Regions from separate parts of the Paenibacillus sp. J22R67 genome, predicted to be linked through region 2. Evidence: predicted binding sites of a transcription regulator. Region 2 holds the regulator's gene; the other holds the start of a gene.

Region 1 (11,702 bases), 240 kb from region 2:
ATCAATTAAAATAATATTTTTAGATGGTTTACAGATAATTTCACCGGCAATCAAACCACTACTAACCAATAATGAGAAATTTATTGAGCTCTTTTTCATTCCAAGGAGTTTACATGCTTGAGATTCACTGATATACCCGTTGTTTAATCTCGCATTAGAACTTCTTTGTTCAGCCGCGCCATCCCAAATATATTGCAAATAATTCTGATATTCATCTGTAAAAAATTTAAAGCTAGGGATAAGACTTAGTTTCTTAATCTCAAAATGAAATCGTCCAAAATCTTTTTTCAAACCGCTTAATAATTGATTTCGATTTTTCTTAGGTGTACTTTTGAATTTATTCAAAAAACTATATAATGATTGCGGCCAATTAGTAAAAATACTGAAAGCTTCGTTTACAATTTCGTCATTAAAATGAATATCACTAGATTCAGTAAATGCAATTCTTCTCTGATAAAAAACATGTGAAATTCTTATAGATAAGAATATTATTAAGTACACTATCAAATCAATCCCTAACTTCTCAAAACCTTCTGACATTGTAGATTGTATCCGCTTTATGTTTCCAGATTCATCAATTTTCTCAGAGATTAGTAATCCTAAATCAGATTTATTACAACTTTTAATCAAAGTGTTTGATATTACGAATCTGCACTTACATAATCCATTTAAAATATCTTGGTTTGTTAAATGTCTGTTACAATTAATGCATCTGCACATTAATAAGCAATTATGAATATGACATCTTGTATAAATATTTATATCCCAAATTTTCCTATAATAGTAACTCTCTCTTAAACATAACGGACAAAACTGTTTTTTTATATTTCTAATTGCAAATTGTTCAATTGTGTTTTGTATCACTAAATTTGAATTCTTTATATTCAAAGATAAGCTATCGAATTCAATTTTATCAATTCCTGTAATTTCAGAAAGTACTGATGTATCTATTATTTCATTTCCAAGCTGAAATCCCTGTGTACGTATTTTATCAACATTTATCCCTAGCAGCTCATATATCCAAGCTATATCATAATTATTTACATTAGCTAATCGATAAATAAGCTAACTAAACTTTCGTTAGCATAAACTTTAGGAACAAATAGTAATTTTTTTTCTATTCATAGTTCCTCAGCTCCATTACTTCTGCAATTATTAAAGGAAAGGCAAACGATTTAACTTATCGTTTGCCTTGTTTTATATTTATTCATTATTTTGTATAAAAACAACTTTCTAATGAAATATGCAGCAACAAATCGTCTAAGGAATTATGGAACAATTCTAAAGAATTATGGAATTTCACACAAAACAAAAAACCAGGGGATCCCTCCCCTGGTTTTCCTACGAGCAGCGACTGTAGCCACAGTTCGCGCAGTTCTTACACCCTTCGCTGTTAATCAGCGAAGCGGAACCGCAAGACGGGCACAAGTCCTTCGTCGCGGCGCTAGCTGCGCTGCCGCCATTCGCGGAGTGCCCGCTAGGTGCAACCACCGGTGCCGGAGCTGGCGCATCCAGCACTTCACTCGTCGCGGTCACGTAGTTCCGCGCGTCGTCTTGCTCGTTCATCACTTCGTCGTGCTGCTCGAGCGCTTTGGCAACAGCATCCGCGATAGACTCAACGCGATTCGTGCCAAATCCAATGGCGCCAGAGCCGCCAATGCCTTTCAAGTGCTTCACAAGCAGCTTCACTTTATCCCCGTGGTCGCCGTAGCGCAAGAACAAAGAGCACACGCGGCCAAGTGCTTCAGACATCGCAAATACGTCTGACCCGGCTTTACCCACGTTGAGGAAGATTTCACTCGGCGTTCCGTTCATATCATTAATTGTGATATACGCCATGCCAAATGGTGTATTCACTTTATATGTTGCGCCTCGCAAAATTTGCGGGCGGCGCTTATATTGCTTATCGAAAACTTGCTCCGTTTTCGCGTCAACATGAACAGCAAGCTTACCTGAGAGATTCGTTAAGCTAGCTTCTTCTTTCACGGCCTCCGCAGCTACAGCAACAGGTGCTGCTTCTGCCTTCTCTTCTTTCTTCTCCTCTTTCTTCTCAGCGCTTGTGCTAAGAACCTGCACATCACGGCTTCCATCACGGTAAATCGTGACACCTTTACAGCCTAGATCAAAAGCTAATTCATATAACCGTTTGGTCTCTTCAACTGTGAAATCGGATGGGCAATTCGCTGTTTTGGAGATCGAACTATCCACCCACTTTTGAATCGCTGCTTGTGCTCGGATATGATCTTCTGCCGTCAAGGTCATGGAAGTTACGAAGTAATCCGGCAATTCTTGATTCGGATTGGCGTCTTTCCATTCTTGAGCGATCGGCACATATTGCTTATCGAAGCCAAGCCGGCTTTGGCGGAAATATTCAAAAGCAAAGTACGGCTCAATACCCGTCGAAGTCCCAACCATCGTCCCTGTGCTTCCGGTTGGTGCCTGTGTAATGACCGTTACGTTACGCATGCCGTTGTTCTTAATGGCTTCGCCAACTTCCGGGAATACACGGGTCATGTTTTTCATAAAGCCGCTCTCTAGGAACTTATCCGCGATAAATGCTTGAAAAGATCCTTTTTCAGAGGCAATCTCCGCTGATGCAAGATAAGCTTCTCTTGCCATGAAAGCGTAGATTTTGTCCAAAAACACCAAGGATTCCGGACTGCCGTAACGAATTTTCAACTTAATCATTAATTCCGCTAAGCCCATTGATCCTAATCCTACGCGGCGTTCCTTCTGTTGATTCTCACGGTTTTCTTCGAAATGATAAGGCGTCTTGTCAATGACATTATCAAGGAAACGAGTCGAGTAACGAACCACCGTTGCCAAGTCTTCCCAATCGACGTCATGCTTCTGCGCATCATAAAATTTCGATAAGTTAATCGCCGATAAGTTGCAGACTCCCCAAGCTGGAAGACCCTGCTCGCCGCACGGATTCGTACAAATAATCGGATTGAAATACCAGCTATTCGACATTTGGTTATAGTATTCCAAGAATACAACGCCAGGCTCAGCTGATTTCCAAGCGGACTCAATAATCGTGTGCCACACTTCACGAGCTCTTACTGTGCGGTAAGGCTTAACGGCTTTGCCAAGCTGTTTCCAAGCTTCCAAATTGCCGTCCCATTTGTCGTTGTAGTCAGGATCTGTCGTATCCGGGAAGACCAGTTCCCATTCCAAATCTTCCTTCACAGCCTTCATGAATCCATTGCTTACGCATACGGATAAATTGGCATTGGTGATTTGCCCCATGGTTGATTTCACCGTGATGAAATCTTCCAGATCAGGATGCCAGTCATTAATCATCAGCATGAGTGCGCCTCGACGGCTGCCGCCTTGCTCAATCAGACCTGTTGTATAACTGAACAAGCCGCCCCATGATACCGCTCCGCTTGAAGAACCGTTAACCCCTTTAACAACGGAACGGCGTGGGCGAAGGGAAGATAGATTGATACCAACTCCGCCGCCGCGTGACATAATTTCCGTCATTTCAGAAAGTGTGCTCATAATGCCACCACGGCTATCGTGAGGAGAAGGAATGACGTAGCAGTTGAACAGTGTTAATTCATCACTTGCATCCGCTCCTGCCGCAATTCGCCCACCTGGGACAAGTTTCCAATCATCTAAAATATATCTAAATTTTTCTGTCCATTCGCTACGTTTCTCAGGTGTCGCTTCTACGGAAGCCATGGCTCCGGCTAAACGATCCCACAGTTCTTCAGGTGTCTTTTCTATGTTTAGTGTAAGCTTCTCTACCGCAGATTGGACTGTCTCACCGCTGCGTGTTCTTACTTGAACGATGTCGCCTTCACGGCTAATAATTTCGCCTACTTCTTTAGCTGGGAATTTGGGATCATCCTTCGTCAATACGAGCACGGTGTCCCCCACCTTAGCACAGCTCGTATCCGCATTCTTAAGTGCATAGCGATCCAAAAATATTTTCTCGCTTAACCCTTCCAGCCTCTTACTTGATTGCGAAATTCCCATTGATAAATGCCCTCCCAATAAGCTACAGATGCAGCTCCAACTAGAATGAAAATTACAATATATGGTGTGAGAAATCCATTATACAACACAAGATATTGACGTTCGAATGGCCAAAGGACCAATTTTGTTTAATAAGACAAGTAAATATCGCTTTAGCTAGAATTTACTCTAAATCTCTCTTTATTTTATAGAAAGCGAGTAGGCTGTTCGTTGCTTTTGACGATAGCGGATTCCTCTGCTAACCTGTATTTAGGATATCACAATTCAGTCCTTTTTAGAACATTTGTTCGTTATTTATTTTTGGATATAAACTTCCCAAGTACACGCTAAGGAGATGTTAGAGACATGTATTTTTATAAAAATGAATTTATGAAGAAAGCGGATATTCAGCTCTCGCCTGATGATCGCGGTTATTATTTCGGAGACGGCATCTACGAAGTTTTCCGAGTCTATCAAGGCCAACTTTATGAGCAGGATGCACATCTGCAGAGGCTTCAAAGAACCGCAAATGATGTGCGGCTTACGCTCCCTTTTACCATCCAAAAAATCGGACAAATTCTCACTGAGCTGGTGGACAAAAATAAGCTGATCGAAGGCACCGTATATGTGCAAATCACTCGAGGGGAAGCTCCTCGCGCGCATCCATTTCCTCCTCAAGCTGAACCCATCATGCTCGCCTATTGTACGGAAGTGCCAAGACCTGTAGCAACCATACATAACGGTATCAAAGCGATTACTTTTGGCGATATTCGCTGGTTACGTTGCGACCTCAAAACGCTCAATTTGCTGCCCAATGTCATGGCTAAGCAAGCTGCGCTCGATCACGGTGTACAGGAGGTTGTGCTGCATCGTGAAGGTACGGTGACAGAGTGCAGCGCATCTAACTTGATGATCATCAAGGATGGCGTGCTTTATACACACCCGGCTAATCATTTGATTTTACACGGAATCACCAGGGCAGTCGTGCTGCGATTAGCCAGAGCTTTGGACATCCCGATTACAGAGGAGGCGTTTACGACGGAACAGCTTTTGGCAGCTGACGAAGCCTTTATCACAGGAACAACGGTAGAAATAACGCCAATCCTAGAAGTAGATGGACACACCATTGGATCCGGCACGCCAGGAGCGTATACCCTCAAGCTGCAAGAGGAGTTTGTTCGCACGTTTTCGTAATCAGCAAAAAGCCTAAGGCATCTGCCTTAGGCTTTTTAAACACACACACATACTAATAAAGGAACTCCAGGGCGCTATTTTAGCGAAATCCACTGTTTGAGCTGAGAAAGGGAACTCCAGTTCGCTATTTCTGAGTTTTAGTCCGATTTTGACCTCATTTTGCTGTGATAAGACCCTGTAGTTCCGTTTCAGCTCAAAGGCAACCACTTTTCACCTAAATAGCGTCCCCTAGTTCCCTGTTCTGCTGGTTCTGCTAGCCTAACTTAGCTACTCTAGTTTCCCTACCTTGTACAAGGTAATCAATCAGGATCATTACGAAGGCTCCGTCTCACCCTTACCGCCGCAAATTCCACTCATCCGTGCCATACTTCTCCTGCACAAGACGATTGGTCAATTCAATCTCATACGGAGTCAAAGAGTCCTCAACTAGCTCCACACCTAAACCCTGCGCAATTTCACGACGGAACGCCTCTTCAACTTGCCCCAAGGTAACAGCTTCTTTCCCCTGTGCCCGCAGCAGCTCGTTAATCGCTACAGCTTTTTTCGAAAAGCTTGTCTTCATCCGCTCCGCCACCTTCTCGTTAGAGAAACGCAGCATACGGAACAGTTGGTCCGTATCCATATCGAGCAGAATCGAACCGTGCTGCAGCACGACGTTTTTTTGCCGTACCTGCGCGCTGCCGGCGACTTTACGTCCTTCAACCACAAGCTCATACCAAGATGGAGAATCGAAGCAAGCAGCTGATCCTGCAGATGCATATTTCTCCTTCTCCTCATCGCTTGCAAGCTGCACCATCTCGGCGTTAAGTCCCAACGCACGGAAACCTTGCAGCAGCCCTTCACTCAGGACGCGGTAAGCGTCGGTGACATTTCGGGGAATGCCAGGGTAATCCTCAGCCACAATAATGCTATATGTCAATTCTTTATCGTGCAGAACCGCTCTGCCTCCTGTTGGACGACGAACGAAACCAATTCCTTCATGAGCTACGGCTTCCTGATCGACCTCAGACGCTTTTTGGAAATAACCGATCGACAGGGTTGCTGGATTCCATCCATAAAAACGCACCGTAGGAGGAACGATTCCCTCGCTATGAGCGGTCAAAATCGCTTCATCTAAAGCCATATTTTCAGCAGGAGAACGATCTCCCGTATGTATAAATCGCCATGCTGTCATCGAAACCTTCACCCTTTCTTTGCTACATCGCTTGTCAAAAGACAACCTCTATCATACCACATAATCACCTTCTGTTACGATTCCTCCCCCTCTGCAAGCTCCCGCCCAATCTCTTCGTCTGTTTTACAATGGAAAAAGTTATGAAAGCGCCTCTTATGGACATACTAACACGTATTCGGCGTTTAGCGCCCGTGCTTCATAACAAGCACCATTCAGCTTAGGTTTACGAAGTTAGTTTTCTTACGAAAACTTTAGGAGGGCACAACGATGCGTCAACATGAACAGCAAGAGAACATTCGCCCCATTCATCATCGGTTGGACATGCACTTTGAGAGGGACTGGTTTACTGAGCTGGATCATCGTGTGCGCGGAGGAGGGCCATGGGACGATTGGACCTTATACCAGCTAGCCTACGAATCGGAAGAGTCGGGGCTTATTTCTACGTTTGATGAAATGCAGTGCCTTCCTCATCTGGGGCAGCTTGAGCCTATGGCTCATCAGATCGATACAGCGAAGCGAGTGCTCAATGAGATGCGCGGTCGAGCCATCTTGGCCGATGAAGTTGGACTCGGGAAAACGATTGAGGCTGGTTTAATTTTAAAAGAATACATGATCCGCGGTTTGGTCCGCAAAACACTTATCCTGGTGCCGGCATCTCTTGTCCTGCAATGGGTCCGTGAATTAAACACCAAATTCGGCATTCCCGCCATCGCTCATAAAAAAGCGTACATGTGGCAGCAAAGCGATATTATCGTTGCTTCCATGGATACGGCCAAACGCGATCCTCACAGGGAAATCGTGATGGGTCTGGAATACGACATGCTTATTGTCGACGAAGCCCATAAATTAAAAAATAAGAAAACGACCAACTACACCTTCGTTAATGAGCTGCGCAAAAAATATTGCCTGCTGCTCACCGCCACACCGGTTCAAAATGATTTGAAAGAGCTTTATAATCTCATTACCTTGCTTAAGCCCGGTCAACTTGGGGTCCACAGCTCCTTTAAGTCCAATTTCGTTGTTGGCAAAAGGACACCGAAAAATGAGATCCAGCTGCAGCAGGAGCTCTCCAAGGTGATGATCCGGAATCGTCGCGGCGATGGCGGTGTTCATTACACCAAGCGGGTGGTGAAGAACATTCCACTGACGCTTTCACCAGACGAGCAGGCACTCTATGATGGTGTCACCAATTTCGTCCGCACGCGGTACGCAGAGAGCTCCGGCGATTTAAGCAGCATGCTTTCGCTCATTACCCTCCAGCGAGAGGTTTGCTCCTCCAGAGACGCTGTCTTCATCACGCTCGTGAATCTGTTCAAAAAAACAGCGGAAGACTCGCCTACACGCGCCAAAATATGGGAGCTTGTCGAGCTGATCCGCAGCATTAAATCGAATAGCAAAGCGGAAACCACGATGAAGCTCGTCCAGGAAATTAATGATAAAGTCATTATTTTCACGGAATATCGGGCTTCTCAGGAGTATCTGCTCAACTATTTGAAAGAGCATAAAATTACGGCAGTGCCTTATCGCGGCGGCATGAATCGTGGTAAGAAGGATTGGATGATGGATCTATTCCGCAATCGCGTACAAGTGCTTGTTGCAACGGAAGCAGGCGGCGAGGGAATTAATCTGCAGTTTTGCCATAACATGATTAACTTCGACTTGCCGTGGAACCCGATGCGCGTGGAACAACGGATTGGCCGTGTCCATCGTCTTGGCCAGACGCACGATGTGAACATTTATAATCTATCTACAAATAATACGATTGAAGAGCATATCATCTCGCTGCTGCATGAGAAAATCAATATGTTTGAGATGGTCATCGGGCAGCTCGATACGATTTTGGAGAAGATCGAAAAAAAAGGTTCTCTTGAAACCTCGTTATTCCGTATGGTGATGGAAGCAGGATCAAGCGATGATATTCGCAGAAAAATTGATGAACTAGGGCATTCTTTTACCGAAATCAAAGAAGAAATTGAGCATAATCCGGTGTATGGCGCAGAGTTTCAACATATCCTTGATGCCGTTGGCGGAGCGCAAAGCGGTGAGGTCAGACCATGAATAAACGAAACGTTCATACCTTTGTCATGCGATTTCTTGAAGCCTATGAATGCACCATTTTAGAGAAAAGCCCGTCTTATGTCACAGCCAAGCTGTCTCCGGAAGCAGATCGGGAAATGACAGGCAGGCCTTATTATTGGAGCTTTGTGGAACGTACCGGGACACCTGCCGAAACCATGACCTATAAATTCGTCTTCGATCCCGAACAAATGAGGCTTGAAGCCAAGTCCAAGGCGGCACCAACTGCCGTGAAGAGTCCGCCTAATGCAGGCACGCCTGCTTTACCGAACCAGGAGCAAGCACCTGACGGTTCCTCCGACAGCATTCTGGGGCGTTACTTTGGCTTCGTTCCGACGACGATTACAGCGCGTGTGCCGCAGGATGATGTCACTTTTGGCAGCAGGCGCCTGGAACAAATGTTCAACATCGTGCGAGAACGCGGGAAATTCGTGCATCTATTTGAAGAACCTTTTCCGACAGGAGCTACGTATCATGCTGCGCTTGTGTATGATACTTGGTTTTGCGTCAATTACAAGGTTGAACTCGCGTGCGACCGCAAACGAAGTGAAATCCACTCCCTTGCCATCCAATTAAACAACGGCGAGATTCGCGAGAATTTTCATAAACATCTGCTGACCAAAGGACTTTCTCCCAAGCTGCCTGCGAATAGTCATATTTTGCCGGATACGATATCGCTGTCCAAAGCCGTGAACTTGCTTGAATCGACGCTGGAACGCAAAGTCAGCACCTATGACCATAGATGGGCAGACGAGGCGAACGAGCAGCACCGCAGTGAGATTGACCGTGTCGAATCCTTTTATAACGGCCTTTTGCTAAGCGCAGAGCCAGACAAAAGAGACGAAATCGAAACGCAATGCCGCAACCGCCTCAGCGAAATCGACTGGCAGCATAAGCCGCGTATTGCCGTTTCTGTCATCAATTGCGGATTGTTCCATTTAACCGCCGGACGATCGCCTAGGAACTGACGATAGTCGCTAAAACCTCGCAAATTAACGCTGCAGGTTCTAACATTCTTTTTATAGCATAAGAATTACAATAGATTCATACAAATGAGAAGTTAGCGATAGGCAGGTGAACGCGGATGAAGCTGTGGACTGCATGGACAGCAACTTGCTTCATATGTATTGGCAGTATCTTATTCATACCGTCCCAAAGTTCGGCGGGTGATAATCCAGATCGGACAAGCCTCGTGCTACAGACAGGACAACCCGCAGCCAGCAGTCAAATAGCTGAAGCTGCCAAGCCTGTACCGGATTTGCGAAGCGAAACCACGCTAACAGCCACGATTGATAAGTGGCGGGCAGCACTAGCTCGTGAAGAAGGGTTTCACAACTGGCAAGCAGCAGCTTGGAACAGCTATCCGCTTGGTCCAGGGACGCATGGCTGGGTTGTAATTCTCACTAATCATGGTGAGGATGTCGGTTATATGATCGTACAAGCCGTAGAAAATGGCTCCTTCCGATTAACGGAATACGGAACAGGCAACCATCCACTTTTCAGTTTGACCACGCTGTATCGTTCTTTGGTACAGCAGGAACTCATACCTACAACGATTACTTATTCTGATTTTATCGCGAGTGAAACGATCGCCAAAGACCGCTTATATATGGACGGCCTAACCGCTGTTTGGAAAATCAATCTTAATGATCAAACCTACTATGTGGATGCCAAGTCAGGCGAGGTGCTTCCGCTAAAAGAAGACCCGACTCCCAAGCTTCAGACTGACAACACCTACCTGATGACAACCGATTTAAAAGAAGCAAGTACCGTTATGCATCCAGCATTTGATCCCTATGAACGGATGCCTTGGATTGTCGGCTCACCGCTTCCTGTGGCAGGTCTGAGTGCACTCCAAAGTGCTCTTGATACCGATAAAAATCTAACCTATGTCACCGAACTATACGGTGGTCAGGTTACTTTGCCACTCGCGGTCTTAGGTTATCAATCATGGCAGGAAGGATCCTCTTATTTAGTTCTGGATCATGAGGGACCGAGGTATATTCAACTGCCAGCTGCCCTGGAAATGGGTCATATTTATTAAATTAAAAAAAGGACTCCCCTTAAGTAGATTCTACTTATAGGGCAGCCCTTTTTTTGCGACTTATTTTTTGGTTTTAAACTGGTCAAACAGCATCCGGGCTGCCAAGGGCAGCATACCAAACCAACGTGTCTGCCAATGCTCGCGCTGCTCTTTCTGCATTGCTTTTGCTTGTTGGCGGACATCCCTTGGTGTGTCTATAAACGTCACGACCTGCTGTGTTATGTACTTGACCAAGTCATCACTTTTGGCCATACGCCCACCTGCCTTTTTCTCCCTATTGTATCCAGAGAGCTCCGGACTTAAACGGATAAGACAGGTGGAAGACATGGGTTCAACTGACTTTTCCGCCGCTCTCCGCAATAATTTTATCCGCAAATGTCTTAATCGTACTACAGCCGAGCAGCATCGGTTTATTATCACACTGCAATAGCAAGGTATGCGCATTCGTATCCCAGGCATATTGGAAACCGACGTTCATCCCTACCACGGTAATCATGAATTTGCCCGAAGCTGCATTAGGAATGGTGAAGCCCTGTTTTTTGCCCACTTGTTGTAACGATCGAAACACCGAAGACGAAATCCCTCTATACGTCCAAGTACTGCAAGCCGCCATAGGTCAATCTCCTCTCTCCCCATATAGGATCACTAAATTGTATGAAGAGAGGGCTTAAATCGTGCTTGTTTCAAAAAAATCTGTCCGACGCTACGAGCCTCTTAACACGCTTCTAACCTCGTCCCTGCTGCATATATTAAAGTAATTTAGAGAGAAAGGGGTGCATCGAATGTGGGAAGAGATGCTCCTAACTGAACAGCTCAACATCCACATGGATAAATCCAACCACATGCTGGAATTGAAGCTGCGTGACCACGAACAGGAAGATACGTTCTCGACAGTTCAGTTAAGCCATGCTGAGCTCATTTTACTTCTTCATACCCTGCTGGAAATTAATCGATGTTTTCGCGGGGATATCCCATATTTTCATAACTAAAAAGCACCTTCGGAACTCGCTAGCGAGTTTCGAAAGTGCTTTTTTCATTGCGATATCCGCATTAGTTTCGGCTAATTCCAACAATGGAAGCCAAGAAACGCAAGATGTACAAGAAGAGATTGATGAAATCCAAATAAATATTGAGTGCAGCGAGCGGAACCTCTTCAGAAGATACCCCGTTACGGTATTGAGCCACATCGTACAGCACCCAACCACTGAAAATCAGAATACCGAGCATCGACCAGATCAAGTTCGTAATAGA
Region 2 (11,702 bases):
GACCTCGGCATTGAAGCGGATGATAAATCCGAAAACGAAGCGGACAAAAACGAAAATAAAGAGCTTTTTGATTACATGACTAGCTTGTTGTCTGGCAAGGTTACTAACGTCAAAGCATCCAAGCGACTCAAAAAGCATCCGGTATGTCTATCTACAGATGGTGACGTGACCATCGAGATGGAGAAAATCTTGAATGCAATGCCGAATAACCCGAGTGTGAAAGCAGAAAAGGTTCTTGAAATCAACATGAATCATGAAGTCTTCGGCTCGTTGAAGGACGCTTTCGAGAAAGACAAAGAGAAGCTGAACCTGTACACAGCCCTCTTATACAACCAGGCTCTCCTGATCGAAGGCTTGCCTCTTCAAGATCCGGTTGAGTTCACGAACGACATTTGCAAAATTATGGTGTAGTAAGAACCCTTTCACCATCAAGAAGCACTGCCGCCGCTATGGCAGCAGTGCTTTTTTTCTTTGTATACAAAATTTAGGAATGCTCATCAAGTCTAATCATCGGCTGAGCGGCCCTATCCTCACTCCGTTTATTGGTATCCATATTCGAATACACATAAGCCAGTAAGCGATCTTGATCAATTCCTAACGAGCTGGCTACTTTCATAATATCTAATTCATAAGAAAAGCCTGGAATTTGATTGGACTTGACGGACATATGCTTCAACCATCCTTCGAATAGATGTAATAAATGGAAATAATGTGATATAGTTTTCTTACAAGCATTAATCGGCACGACAAAGGCAAAACCACTGAAAAGTGGTGACGCAAAGCTATAGGGACTAATTTGGATGTGTTACATGTCCAAAATGTCAGCCAGCTGCCAAAACAGCCTCCGTCCGATTAATGTAGAATGACTTAGGAGGAGCTGATAAGGATGGAGAAAATTGTATTAAATGGAAACATGAGCTTGGATGTGGAAAACTTGATTGCTAACCTGCACCTACCAGAAAGTGATATTTTGAATATGTTCTCCTTTAAGTTTAATAACAACCTGTTGTCCCCCGAGGAATCAATTCGGTTTATTCAATTTCTTAGGAGTGAACTGGACAAACGTACCCAATAACAGAATTATGCACGATCGCCCACAAAAATGCAGTCGGTTGATGTCTATAAAATTATTTTTTTTAAAATCGAACGAAGTCGCGTCATCATAGCCTTTTAGGAATAAAACAGTAAAAAGACAACGGGAATCCCGCTGTCTTTTTCTTATTTTTTGTCAGATTTAAGGTTTAAAGTTTAGTTGGTTGGAACCTTTTTTTGAACATGCTGCCTTAGCGTGGCTATCATCCAATATTTTCCATTTTTATAGCATATATTAAATAGAATACTAGAATTATCATCCGGTAGATGATAGAAAGGGAGAATGACTATGAGTTCAGGCTTGATTACCTTGCATTTGACTGCAACCAGCACAGTTTCAGGGACCATTACAACGACGACAACATCGACCATTACGCCGCTGGTCAAACGCTTCACAGCCACAGTCGTCATAGGGAACATTCTCTCTGGTGTAACCACAATCCCCTCCACAAGCTTCAAGGACGACTCGGGCACGAATTTGCCCGCGAACAGTCTTACCGTTCCAGCCAGCAATGGCTATTACAATGTCTTTGTGAATGGCACTCTCATCGCAGGAGGTCTTACGACTTTGACAACAGCCAATCTGGTTATCACTAATTCCCTGACGATCGGCGCTACCGTCGTCCTGGAGACGCTCTCGTTCACAGCCACCTCAACTTCATCTTCAACGACAACTAATTTAGTTGTCACTACGGTCATTCATTCTGTCTAACAAATCTAACAAATCTAACAAATCTAACAAATAAAAGCCGATCTGAGCACGTTCAATAGAACGAATCAGAACCGGCTTTCTTTATTTGTCCCGGAGTAGGCCGGGATCATGCTTTCCCAATATTTGCGTTAGCTCTTTTAGGAACATATTAATGTCCTTAAATTGTCGGTAAACGGAGGCGAAGCGAATGTAAGCCACTTCATCGACTGGGTACAATTGCTCCATGACGATTTCGCCAATGCCTAAACTGTCAACTTCCGCATGAGCCGTCGTGCGAAGCTGCATTTCGACTTCGGATACTAGCATCTCCAGTCTCTCCATGGACACCGGACGCTTCTCGCAGGCACGTATTAAGCCTCTTAATATTTTCTCACGACTAAATTCTTCCCTGCTGCCATCCTTTTTAATCACAATAAGCGGAGTTTCTTCCACCATCTCAAAGGTCGTGAATCTTCGAGCGCATTTCTCACATTCCCGGCGACGGCGGATCGATTTATTTTCATTAGCTGAACGTGAGTCAAGCACTTTCGTACCGGAATAATCACAGAACGGACACTTCATTCGCTATCTCTCCTTTCTCTTCTATCTGATGGATTACCATATGTTACATGTCATGAACGATGAAGAAGTGCGCACAATACTAGTACCAACCGACAAGGAGGTGAACAGACATGAGCGCAGGAAACAGCAACACGCTAGTTGTTCCTCAAGCTAACGCAGCGTTGGATCAGTTGAAATACGAAGTAGCCCAAGAACTTGGTATCTCTATCCCACAAGATGGATACTACGGTAACATGGCTACTCGTGACACTGGTGCCATCGGTGGTCACATTACTCGTCGCCTGGTACAAATCGCAGAACAATCTTTGGCTGGTCAATTCAAGTAATCTTGAGATGAAGTAGCCGCTGAATCTGCAAACGGGAAGTATTGGACTTATGCCCCCCAAAGGAGCTAGTCCAATGCTTCTTTGTTTTGTGGGGACTACGTTTGTTTGCTTTGCCACTGCTCTGAATACAGTTTTGTGTACTTCTCATAATAATAAATAACTCGCTGAACATAATGACGCGTTTCGCCGAATGGGATTTGGTCAATGCGCTCTTGTGAGCCGTCCCAAAGGTTCGTTTGCTTCCATTTATTCACATTCCCTTGTCCTGCATTGTAAGCTGCAATCGCATAAATTAAATTTCCATTGTAATGCTTGTTAAGCCAGCTCAAATACCAAGAACCGAGATTAATATTCACATCCGCTTTTAACAAATCTTCCTGGGTATGAGGTCCTAAATTGGTGGACTCCACAATCCATTCTGCCGTGTCTGGCATCAACTGCATAAGTCCCAAAGCACCTTTACTTGATTCCAAATGATGCTTATAATTCGTTTCTACCCTGATGATGGCCGCAATGAGAAAAGGGTCTATATTGTGCTTCGCCGCACTTTGCCTAATTTCCTGCTCAAAATAGATGGGATACAACTTTCTTCCTATAAAAGTGCTGTTCATAAAGAGGACTAGAACGAAACAAACGAGTAAAAGGGCAAAAACTCGTTTTTTGCGTAAAAACTTCATGAAAGCCCCTTCCCTAGCCAAAACCGTTCAACCTCAGCAAAGGTATCTTCCCAGGTTCCGCTGTTGTCGATCACGATATCCGCCAGTTTGCGTTTTTCTTCTATCGACATTTGTGCGTTGATTCGGTTATTGGCCGCGCTTTCCGTTATGTTATCTCTGCGCATTAAACGTTCCACCTGAATGTGAGGAGGCACATACACGACCATTACTTCTTTGAACATAAAGGATAAATCGGATTCAAACAATAAAGGAATATCGACGACAACCAGCTTGTCCGGAAATTGCTTCTCATAGGCTTCCATCTGCTCTCTAATCATCTTGCGAATAGGCGGGTGTAAAATGTGTTCTAGTTGTTTACGTGCTTCTGTATTCCCAAATACGATCTCTCCTAGCTTTTTACGATGCAGTGAGCCATCTTCCTGAATGACGGCTTGTCCAAAATGTGCAGCAACCTGTTCAAGAACAGGGCTGCCGGGCTGGACAACATCGCGCGCAATTTGATCCGCATCTACTAATAGAGCGCCGCGGCTAACCAGCATGGCGCTAACCGTGCTTTTGCCGCAAGCGATTCCTCCTGTTAACCCGATATTCATAGGCCAATCTCTCCTAAGTGTATTCCTGTTCAACTATAACATTTTCAATAAACCCATAAGAATAAGTACGCATCCTGGAAGAATAGATAACTTCTTCATCCAAGTCATTTCAGCGTAACGAAAACCAATACGAAGTCCGAGTGCAATAAACGAACCGCTAGAAATAGAAATAACGGATGCCGTTAACAAAGGAACAAAACCAATTAATGCAGCGCCAATTCCCGCCCCAAATGCGTCGAGCGAGAGGGCTAGCCCTAGCAATGTAGCCTCAGAAGCTGAAATATTACCCGATTTATCCACATCTGCGATGGACGGTGTTCGCAGAATTTGAATAACCAAACCAAAACGCTTGAGCTCAATATTCAGGATTTCCTTCGTCCTTTGCAGCGTATCGAGCGTGGCGGGCTCATTGCGGGAAGGGGGAACACTACTGAGAGATATCTGGTCTTCTGGCGATTTGGCTGTCTCTTGGGGATCATGCGACTTCTGCTGTCTTAGCTGGGAGAGCGCCCAGATGCCAATCCCGATCAGGATGAGTGCTCCGATACGTTTGGCAAACATGGGAGACATAAAAGAAGACATGAGGACACCAATTTGCATCGAACTATAAATAATGATACCAGACCATAGGGATATAATACCAATAGAGAGAAAAGGGATTCGAATTTTACGTAATCCGTACATGACGCCAACGCCGAAACCGTCCAATGAAACTGCGAAAGCCAGAATGAGCAAAGAAACCACCGGAAGCATAATACCCCTCCTAAGAGTTTTACCACTGACGACAATAAGCCGGTAACAGCACATCATCTGGGCTAAGTACTCCATATCATATGGGAAGGGCGCGCTTCACGTGCCTATTTCTCAGACTTCTTTATGATTCTCTTTCGCTTTAGCGGTTGACAGGTCGGACAAATGTGCGTCCCGCGACCACCAACCACGGTTTTGTAGATTTCGCTTCCGCATGTTTTACAGCTTTGCGATTGTCTGCCGTAAATGTTCAGTTGATGCTGGAACAATCCGATTTCACCTTGGCCGTTGACATACGATTTAATTGAAGATCCTCCTACCTCAACAGAATCGCTTAGCGTGCGAATAATCGCCTTATGCAGCAACATGAGCTCCTTCTTGCTGAGCGACGATGCCTCGCGTTCCGGATGGATGCCGGCCAAGAAAAGGGACTCGTCTACATAAATATTACCGATGCCAACAATATATTCTTGATTCAGCAGCAGCGGCTTAATCTTCGTCTTTTTGTGAGCTATTCGATCTCGGAAAACTTCGAACGTGAAGCCTTCATCCAGTGGTTCCAAACCAAGCTTGCGCAGCGGCGGCTGCGTAAGTTCTTCCCCTCTAGGGAACAAATGCATGGTGCCAAATTGTCTCACATCCTTGTACCTCAGTTCGCTGCCGTCGGTAAACCGAAATAGCACATGCGTATGAGACTCCAATGGATCTTCACTGCTGTATAGACCATAACGACCTTCCATCCGCAGATGAGAGACCATGACGTAATCGGTTAGAACAAATCGCAAAAACTTGCCTCTGCGCTCAATTGTTTCAATTTGCTGCCCTTGCAGCAGCACTTCAAACATCTGAATATCATCAGGTTTCTGTATAATGCGGGGCAGTCTGACCTGAACCTGCTCGATCGTTTTACCGGTGATCAGATTATTCAGTGTGCGCTTGACCGTCTCGACTTCGGGTAGTTCAGGCACGGATGTTCACCTCTTTTGTAGTTGTTCAGCCTTCCTTACTTGGCGTCATACCAAGTAAGGCCATAATCAACGTCCGCACTCAGCGGTACGTCCAGTTTCAATGCTCCTGCCATGACTTCCGGCACAAGGCGGCGCATCGTCTCGAGTTCCTCTTCCGGAACCTCGAAGACGAGCTCATCGTGTACTTGAAGCAGCATGCGGCTCTTCAATCCCTCTTGCTTCAAGCGAGCATCCATCTGCACCATAGCAAGCTTAATGATGTCTGCCGCCGTACCCTGAATCGGCGTGTTCATCGCGGTACGTTCCGCAAAAGAGCGCAGATTGAAGTTCGAATGAGTAATCTCCGGCAAATACCGGCGGCGCTGCAGCAGCGTCGTGACGTAGCCATTCTCACGTGCATCCTTTACGATATCGTCCATATATTTGCGTACTCCCTGGAAGACAGCAAAATACTGCTCAATGAACTGCGCTGCATCCCGGCGAGTAATGTCTAAGTTCTGAGACAAGCCATAGTCACTGATCCCGTAAACGATCCCGAAGTTAACGGCTTTGGCTTGGCGCCGCATATTCGCGTCGACGGCGCTCTCTTCCACTCCGAAGACGTCCATCGCCGTCTTCGTGTGGATGTCCATATTCTGAAGGAAAGCCTCCTTCAGATTCTCATCCTGCGAGATGTGCGCAAGCACACGCAGCTCGATCTGCGAGTAATCCGCAGCGAGAATGTACCATCCAGGCTCGGATGGCACGAACACTTTGCGGATCTTCCTGCCCTCCTCCAGACGAATCGGAATGTTCTGGAGGTTCGGGAACTGGCTGCTGAGCCGTCCTGTGGCGGCAATGGTCTGCCGGTAATAGGTATGCACCTTACCGGTCTCTGGCCGCACCTCTTTCAGCAGCCCTTCGACGTACGTCGATTGCAGCTTCGCTAGCTGACGGTAGTTCAGAATCTGCCCGACCACTTCGTTGTAGGGCGCTAGGCGCTCCAGCACCTCGGCATCTGTCGAGTAGCCGGTTTTGGTCTTCTTCCAAGCTGGCAGCCCCAGCTTCTCGAACAGAATCTCGCCAAGCTGCTTCGGCGAGTTGATGTTGAACTCCACGCCGGCGAGCTTGTAAATACTGGACATAATCGTGTCCAGCTTATTTACGAGCTCCACGCCGAGCGCCTTAAGCCCTTCGGCGTCCACGGTGATACCGCGCAGCTCCATCTCGGCGAGCACGCTGGCCAGCGGCTGCTCTAGCTCATAGAAGAGCTGATGCATCTCGCCCTTCTCCAGCTCTTCCGCCAGCACCGGCACCAGGCGCGCGGTCGCCATTGCTTTGCGTCCCACGTGGTCGCTAAGCGCTGTGAGCTCCGGCAGGCGGAATTTCGCGCCTTTGCCGAACACGTCTTCGTCTGCCTTCAGACCAGGCAGGCTGTACTTCGCCGATAAGCCGCTCAGAGTGAGATTCGACTCCGTAGGGTCGAGCAGGTAAGCGGCCAGCAAGGCGTCGAAATCCACACCTTCGAGCACGATACCCTGCCAAGCCAAAGCAAGAATAGAACGATGCAAATCAAAGAGCTGCTTCTTCTTCGAATCATCAGCCAGCCACGCGCGCAGCGGTACGCCCGCTTCCCCTTTTAACAGCTGGATAGGCACGTAATAGGACGTATTCACGTCCCCATCATGTGTGAACCAGACAACGCCGACATTGACGGCCTGATGCGGATTTTCGCCGACAGCTTCTACATGAATGGCTCCGCTATCGCTCAGTTTACCAATGAGCTCACTTACATTGGCTTCTGTAACAACAACCGCTTCCATGCTTTCAACAACTTGTCCCTCAGCTTCCAAGTCCACAGTGCCGAAGTCCATTTTCTCCAGCAATGATTTAAATTCCAGCTTGCGGAACATGCCTGCCAAGGCTTGTCCGTCATAACCGTCGTAACGGAACGTATCCCACGCGGTTTCCATAGGTACTTCACGGAAGATCGTCGCGAGCTCTTTACTCATGATCGCGTCTTTCGCGTGCTCCTCGACTTTTTCTTTCATTTTGCCCTTCAGGCTGGCCGTATTCGCAAGCACTTCTTCAACGGTGCCAAATTCATGGAGCATCTTGAGCGCGGTTTTCTCACCAACCCCCGGAATACCCGGAATGTTATCCGACGTATCGCCCATAAGTCCTTTGAGATCAATAATCTGCGCAGGGGTAAGACCGTATTTCTCTTTGATCTCAGCTGGATTATAAAGCTCAACTTCCGTAATTCCTTTGCGAGTTATCGCAACAGTCACGTGATCGGAAGCCAGCTGCAGCATATCCTTGTCTCCAGAAACGAGAAGCACTTTCTCGCCCTTGGCGTCTGCGGCTTTGGTCAGTGTACCGATAATGTCGTCTGCCTCGTAGCCAGACAGCTCGAACTGCGGAATTTTGAACGCTTTCAGCAATTCTTTGATCAGCGGGAACTGTTCGGAAAGCTCTGACGGCGTTTTGGCCCGTCCTCCCTTGTATTCGGTATATTCTTTATGTCGAAACGTAATCTTCCCGGCATCAAAAGCAACAAGAAAATGCGTCGGCTTTTCTTCTTCTATTAATTTGAGCAGCATCGTTGTAAAACCATAAACGGCATTCGTGTGCAATCCACTAGAATTGCTGAGCAGCGGTAAAGCATAGAAGGCTCTGTTCGCAATAGAGTTACCATCAATAATAATAAGCTTATCCATAAGTTCGCACCCCGTTTTTAGACATACTTCCTTCATCATAGCATACGAAATTAAAATAAAAAAACGCTAGCGCACATAAACATGTAAGGAATCCATTAATCGATGTTCCGCTCTTCAAAAGGAGGTTCTCCGAATGAGCCCTTTTTTCTCACCAACACGTAAAAAGGTTATATTTTTTGATATGAACAATACGATTCTGGATCGCAGACAATGCTTTGATTCCGCATTCCTTGAGGTCATGAATGACTACACGGCGAGGTGGGAGCCGGACGAAACTCTTTTCACTGCCCAAGACGTTCTTCAGAGTTATAAAATGGAATGGAGCCGGCACCGCAAAGCGCCTGTACGGAGCCCTTTATCACCGGATGAGCTTAGGCATATTTGTTTGCGCAAGGCGCTGCACCCGCTGCCAGTGAATGTCAGCACGGGTTTTACTCGCGCTTTCTTTGAACAGGTCGAGGAACAAGAGGATCATTTTGTAGCGCTTTTTCCCGGCGTAGAGGATACGCTTGATGCTTTGTCCCAAAACTATAAGCTTGCCATTATCAGTAACGGAAACCGCAGAAGATTGCATAGTAATTTGGATAAATTGAAGTTGACCCGGTGGATAACCGAGGATCGCTTGTTTAGCTCGGAGAAGGACGGTCCGCGTAAACCGCACCCAGCTATATTTGAGAGGGCTCTGAAGACCATGAACGCGGCTTCAAGCCAAAGTGTGATGGTTGGCAACTCGTGGCGCAATGACGTGGTAGGAGCCGCATCCAGCGGTCTAGACGCCATCTGGATACATCCCGGGAATATGAAGAAAATTTCTGAACGGCGGATCGGCAAGCAGAAGGTCGTTATCATCCGCTCATTTAAACAGTTGATCTACACCTTCTAAACGTGTTTACCCTATATTATGAAAATAATAAATGCTGCCCGGGTACGCCTTTGCTTTCTTTTTGAGCACAGCCGCGGTTTGAGAAATATGTTCAAGTGAAATGGGAGATTCACAGCTGCAAACGACTAATGACAGCGACAGTGTGACTCCCTCGCTTTTAACCTTATTCCCGCTCCGGTCCCACACATACTCCCATTCCTCATCTTCATAAAACATCTGTACGCCCATTTCGAACCTGCGAATCATTTCCTGACACAGAAGCTCAGGCTCTTCCGTAGAAGAAATCGCGATAAAGTCATCGCCTCCCACATGCCCCACAAAATCAAGCGGGGTCCCGCAAACTGATATCGCCTGCTGCATAATGTCCGCGGTATATTGAATCAATTGATCCCCTTTTTGAAAACCGAACCTGTCATTGAACCATTTGAAATAATCCAGATCCGCATAGACAACATGGAATAACTTATTCTCATGAATCCGCTTATTCAACTCCCGATTAATTTGCAAATTCCCCGGCAAGCCAGTCAGTGGATTCGCCACTCGGGCCGATTCCATGCGGACATTGGTAATGCTCTCTAGAATGGCTCTGATCGAAGCAATACCTGCCATCTTCCCATTGCTTGTAATGATCACAAGGTCATACAACTGATGTATCGACCGCGAAGTCGCCATCTGAGACACTTGCTCGACGGAAATAAACTCGTCCACGATGAGCGGCGAGTCGTCCATGACACTGTCAATCGTCCGGTTCCAAAACAAAGAGAACGCATATTGCCCCGCCAACTGCTGGAACAAGCGATCTCTCATCATTAGGCCGACTGGTTCTTCTTCACTAACGATGACAGCTCCTACAGATTCTTGATTCTTTTTGAAATAATCCGCCACTTCCGATATAGGCACTTTCTTGTCGAACACTTTCACAGGTGTATTCAGATCGCCAATCGCCCAGGTCATATGGCCTCCTTGTACTTTGCGCTGCTGCCAAATCAACATCTTCAAGCTGTCCTGAATCGTCGCAGCATCCGTTTGCGGTCTGCCAAGCAAAAAGCCTTGTGCATAATGCACGCCAAGCCTCGCTAATTTAGTCAATTCATCGACATGTTCAATGCCTTCAGCGATCAAAGAGATGTTCATTTTTTGTGCAAAAGTAACGAATGTTTCCAATATGTACTCTTTTACTTTGTTGATATGGATATCCTGGATGAGAGATCGGTCAATCTTGATAAAATCCGGCTGAAGCTCGGCAATGGCCTGCATAGACGAATACCCCGCGCCAGCATCATCGATCGCAATCCGATAACCTTGTTTCCGGTAATGCGCCAATATTTTTTGGGCTAGGGAGAAATCCTCAATGGAGGTTCTTTCTGTTATTTCAAAAACGACATTGCTTGGACGAAGCCCGTATTTCTGTAAAATTTCTAACGTTTTCCCCGGAACGAACCCAGGATCATACAGCACATGCGAAGAAATATTAATAAAAAGTAATTGCTGCGGATGCTCCAAAATAGACCCCTGTATGGCTTTCTCGCGCGCCAACTGCTCAAGCTTGTACAACTCACCGTGCTGCTCTGCGAATTGAAACATAGTTAGCGGCGAGTGAAAGTTACTATCCTTGGGACCGCGAATTAGTGCTTCATACCCCATAACTAGGCCATCTTGCATAGATACAATAGGCTGATAGACAGAATATATGGAACCTTTTTCAATGATATCGTAAAATTGGAGGAGCTCTTCTGACTGAATACCCATGTCCATCATCCCTTGCGTCATTTAAGTTTACTCTCAGTCTATCAAACCAAATGGCAGGCTTTATTATCAATATGTAAAATGTGTGTAAAGAGTTTAAATAAAAAAGAGGGAATTGCCTTTTTGCCACGAAAAAATAGAAGGACGATTGCTAGGTGCGTACAAGCGCTTGTACAAGCACGGAAAGGATTTGAAATGGAACAACAAGTCAAAATCTTGGCGGTAGATGACCGCTACGAGAACTTGCTGGCTCTGAATAGCATTCTGGCCTCTTCCCACTACGACGTTATTTCTCTGCAATCGGGTGAGGAAGTTCTTCGATATTTATTAAAGGAACCCGCCGATCATATCGCTGTCATTCTAATGGATGTACAAATGCCGGGACTTAGCGGCTTTGAAACGGTTGAGCTGATCAAACAGCGCAAAGCCTGTCAGGATATTCCTATCATCTTCTTAACGGCACTCAGCACATCGATTGAGCACGTATTAAAAGGGTATCACGTAGGCTCAATTGACTATTTATTCAAGCCCGTTCATCCCGAAATGCTGCGTATGAAAGTCGATGCTTTCGTCAATATGCACTTGGGACACCAGAAAATTAAATATCAAAGCGAGCTCCTGCACAAACGGACGCTTGATCTCGAAGAAACGAACCGCAAACTGGCGGAAGCCGAGGAGAAACTGAAACAGCAGAA

What was found. Region 2 encodes NrdR, which represses ribonucleotide reductase genes. Its sites were predicted from a motif close to AACACNATATATNGTGTT; they were not measured.
Region 1: the regulator NrdR is predicted to act here: its motif matches at 4,036-4,053, upstream of AC58VC_RS15440 (adenosylcobalamin-dependent ribonucleoside-diphosphate reductase).

What each region holds. Positions count from the first base shown of each region.
Region 1 is NZ_JCAUAX010000003.1:751,125-762,826, reverse strand. Features, by position in the region: gene AC58VC_RS15450 (hypothetical protein) at 1-540, opposite strand, end outside; partial or broken gene AC58VC_RS15445 (TniQ family protein) at 733-1,062, opposite strand; gene AC58VC_RS15440 (adenosylcobalamin-dependent ribonucleoside-diphosphate reductase) at 1,342-3,984, opposite strand; gene dat (D-amino-acid transaminase) at 4,330-5,157, shown strand; gene AC58VC_RS15430 (lipoate--protein ligase family protein) at 5,492-6,331, opposite strand; gene AC58VC_RS15425 (DEAD/DEAH box helicase) at 6,599-8,389, shown strand; gene AC58VC_RS15420 (YqhG family protein) at 8,386-9,375, shown strand; gene AC58VC_RS15415 (hypothetical protein) at 9,492-10,451, shown strand; gene AC58VC_RS15410 (YqzE family protein) at 10,512-10,703, opposite strand; gene AC58VC_RS15405 (hypothetical protein) at 10,783-11,064, opposite strand; gene AC58VC_RS15400 (hypothetical protein) at 11,234-11,440, shown strand; gene AC58VC_RS15395 (Bax inhibitor-1/YccA family protein) at 11,502-11,702, opposite strand, start outside.
Region 2 is NZ_JCAUAX010000003.1:515,601-527,302, reverse strand. Features, by position in the region: gene htpG (molecular chaperone HtpG) at 1-411, shown strand, start outside; gene AC58VC_RS14320 (hypothetical protein) at 485-667, opposite strand; cyclic di-GMP riboswitch class I at 742-837, shown strand; gene AC58VC_RS14315 (hypothetical protein) at 887-1,075, shown strand; gene AC58VC_RS14310 (DUF4183 domain-containing protein) at 1,382-1,804, shown strand; gene nrdR (transcriptional regulator NrdR) at 1,886-2,365, opposite strand; gene AC58VC_RS14300 (alpha/beta-type small acid-soluble spore protein) at 2,476-2,691, shown strand; gene AC58VC_RS14295 (lytic transglycosylase domain-containing protein) at 2,787-3,368, opposite strand; gene coaE (dephospho-CoA kinase) at 3,365-3,961, opposite strand; gene AC58VC_RS14285 (MntP/YtaF family protein) at 3,995-4,714, opposite strand; gene mutM (DNA-formamidopyrimidine glycosylase) at 4,819-5,679, opposite strand; gene polA (DNA polymerase I) at 5,715-8,378, opposite strand; gene AC58VC_RS14270 (HAD family hydrolase) at 8,512-9,261, shown strand; gene AC58VC_RS14265 (GGDEF domain-containing protein) at 9,268-11,031, opposite strand; gene AC58VC_RS14260 (response regulator) at 11,203-11,702, shown strand, end outside.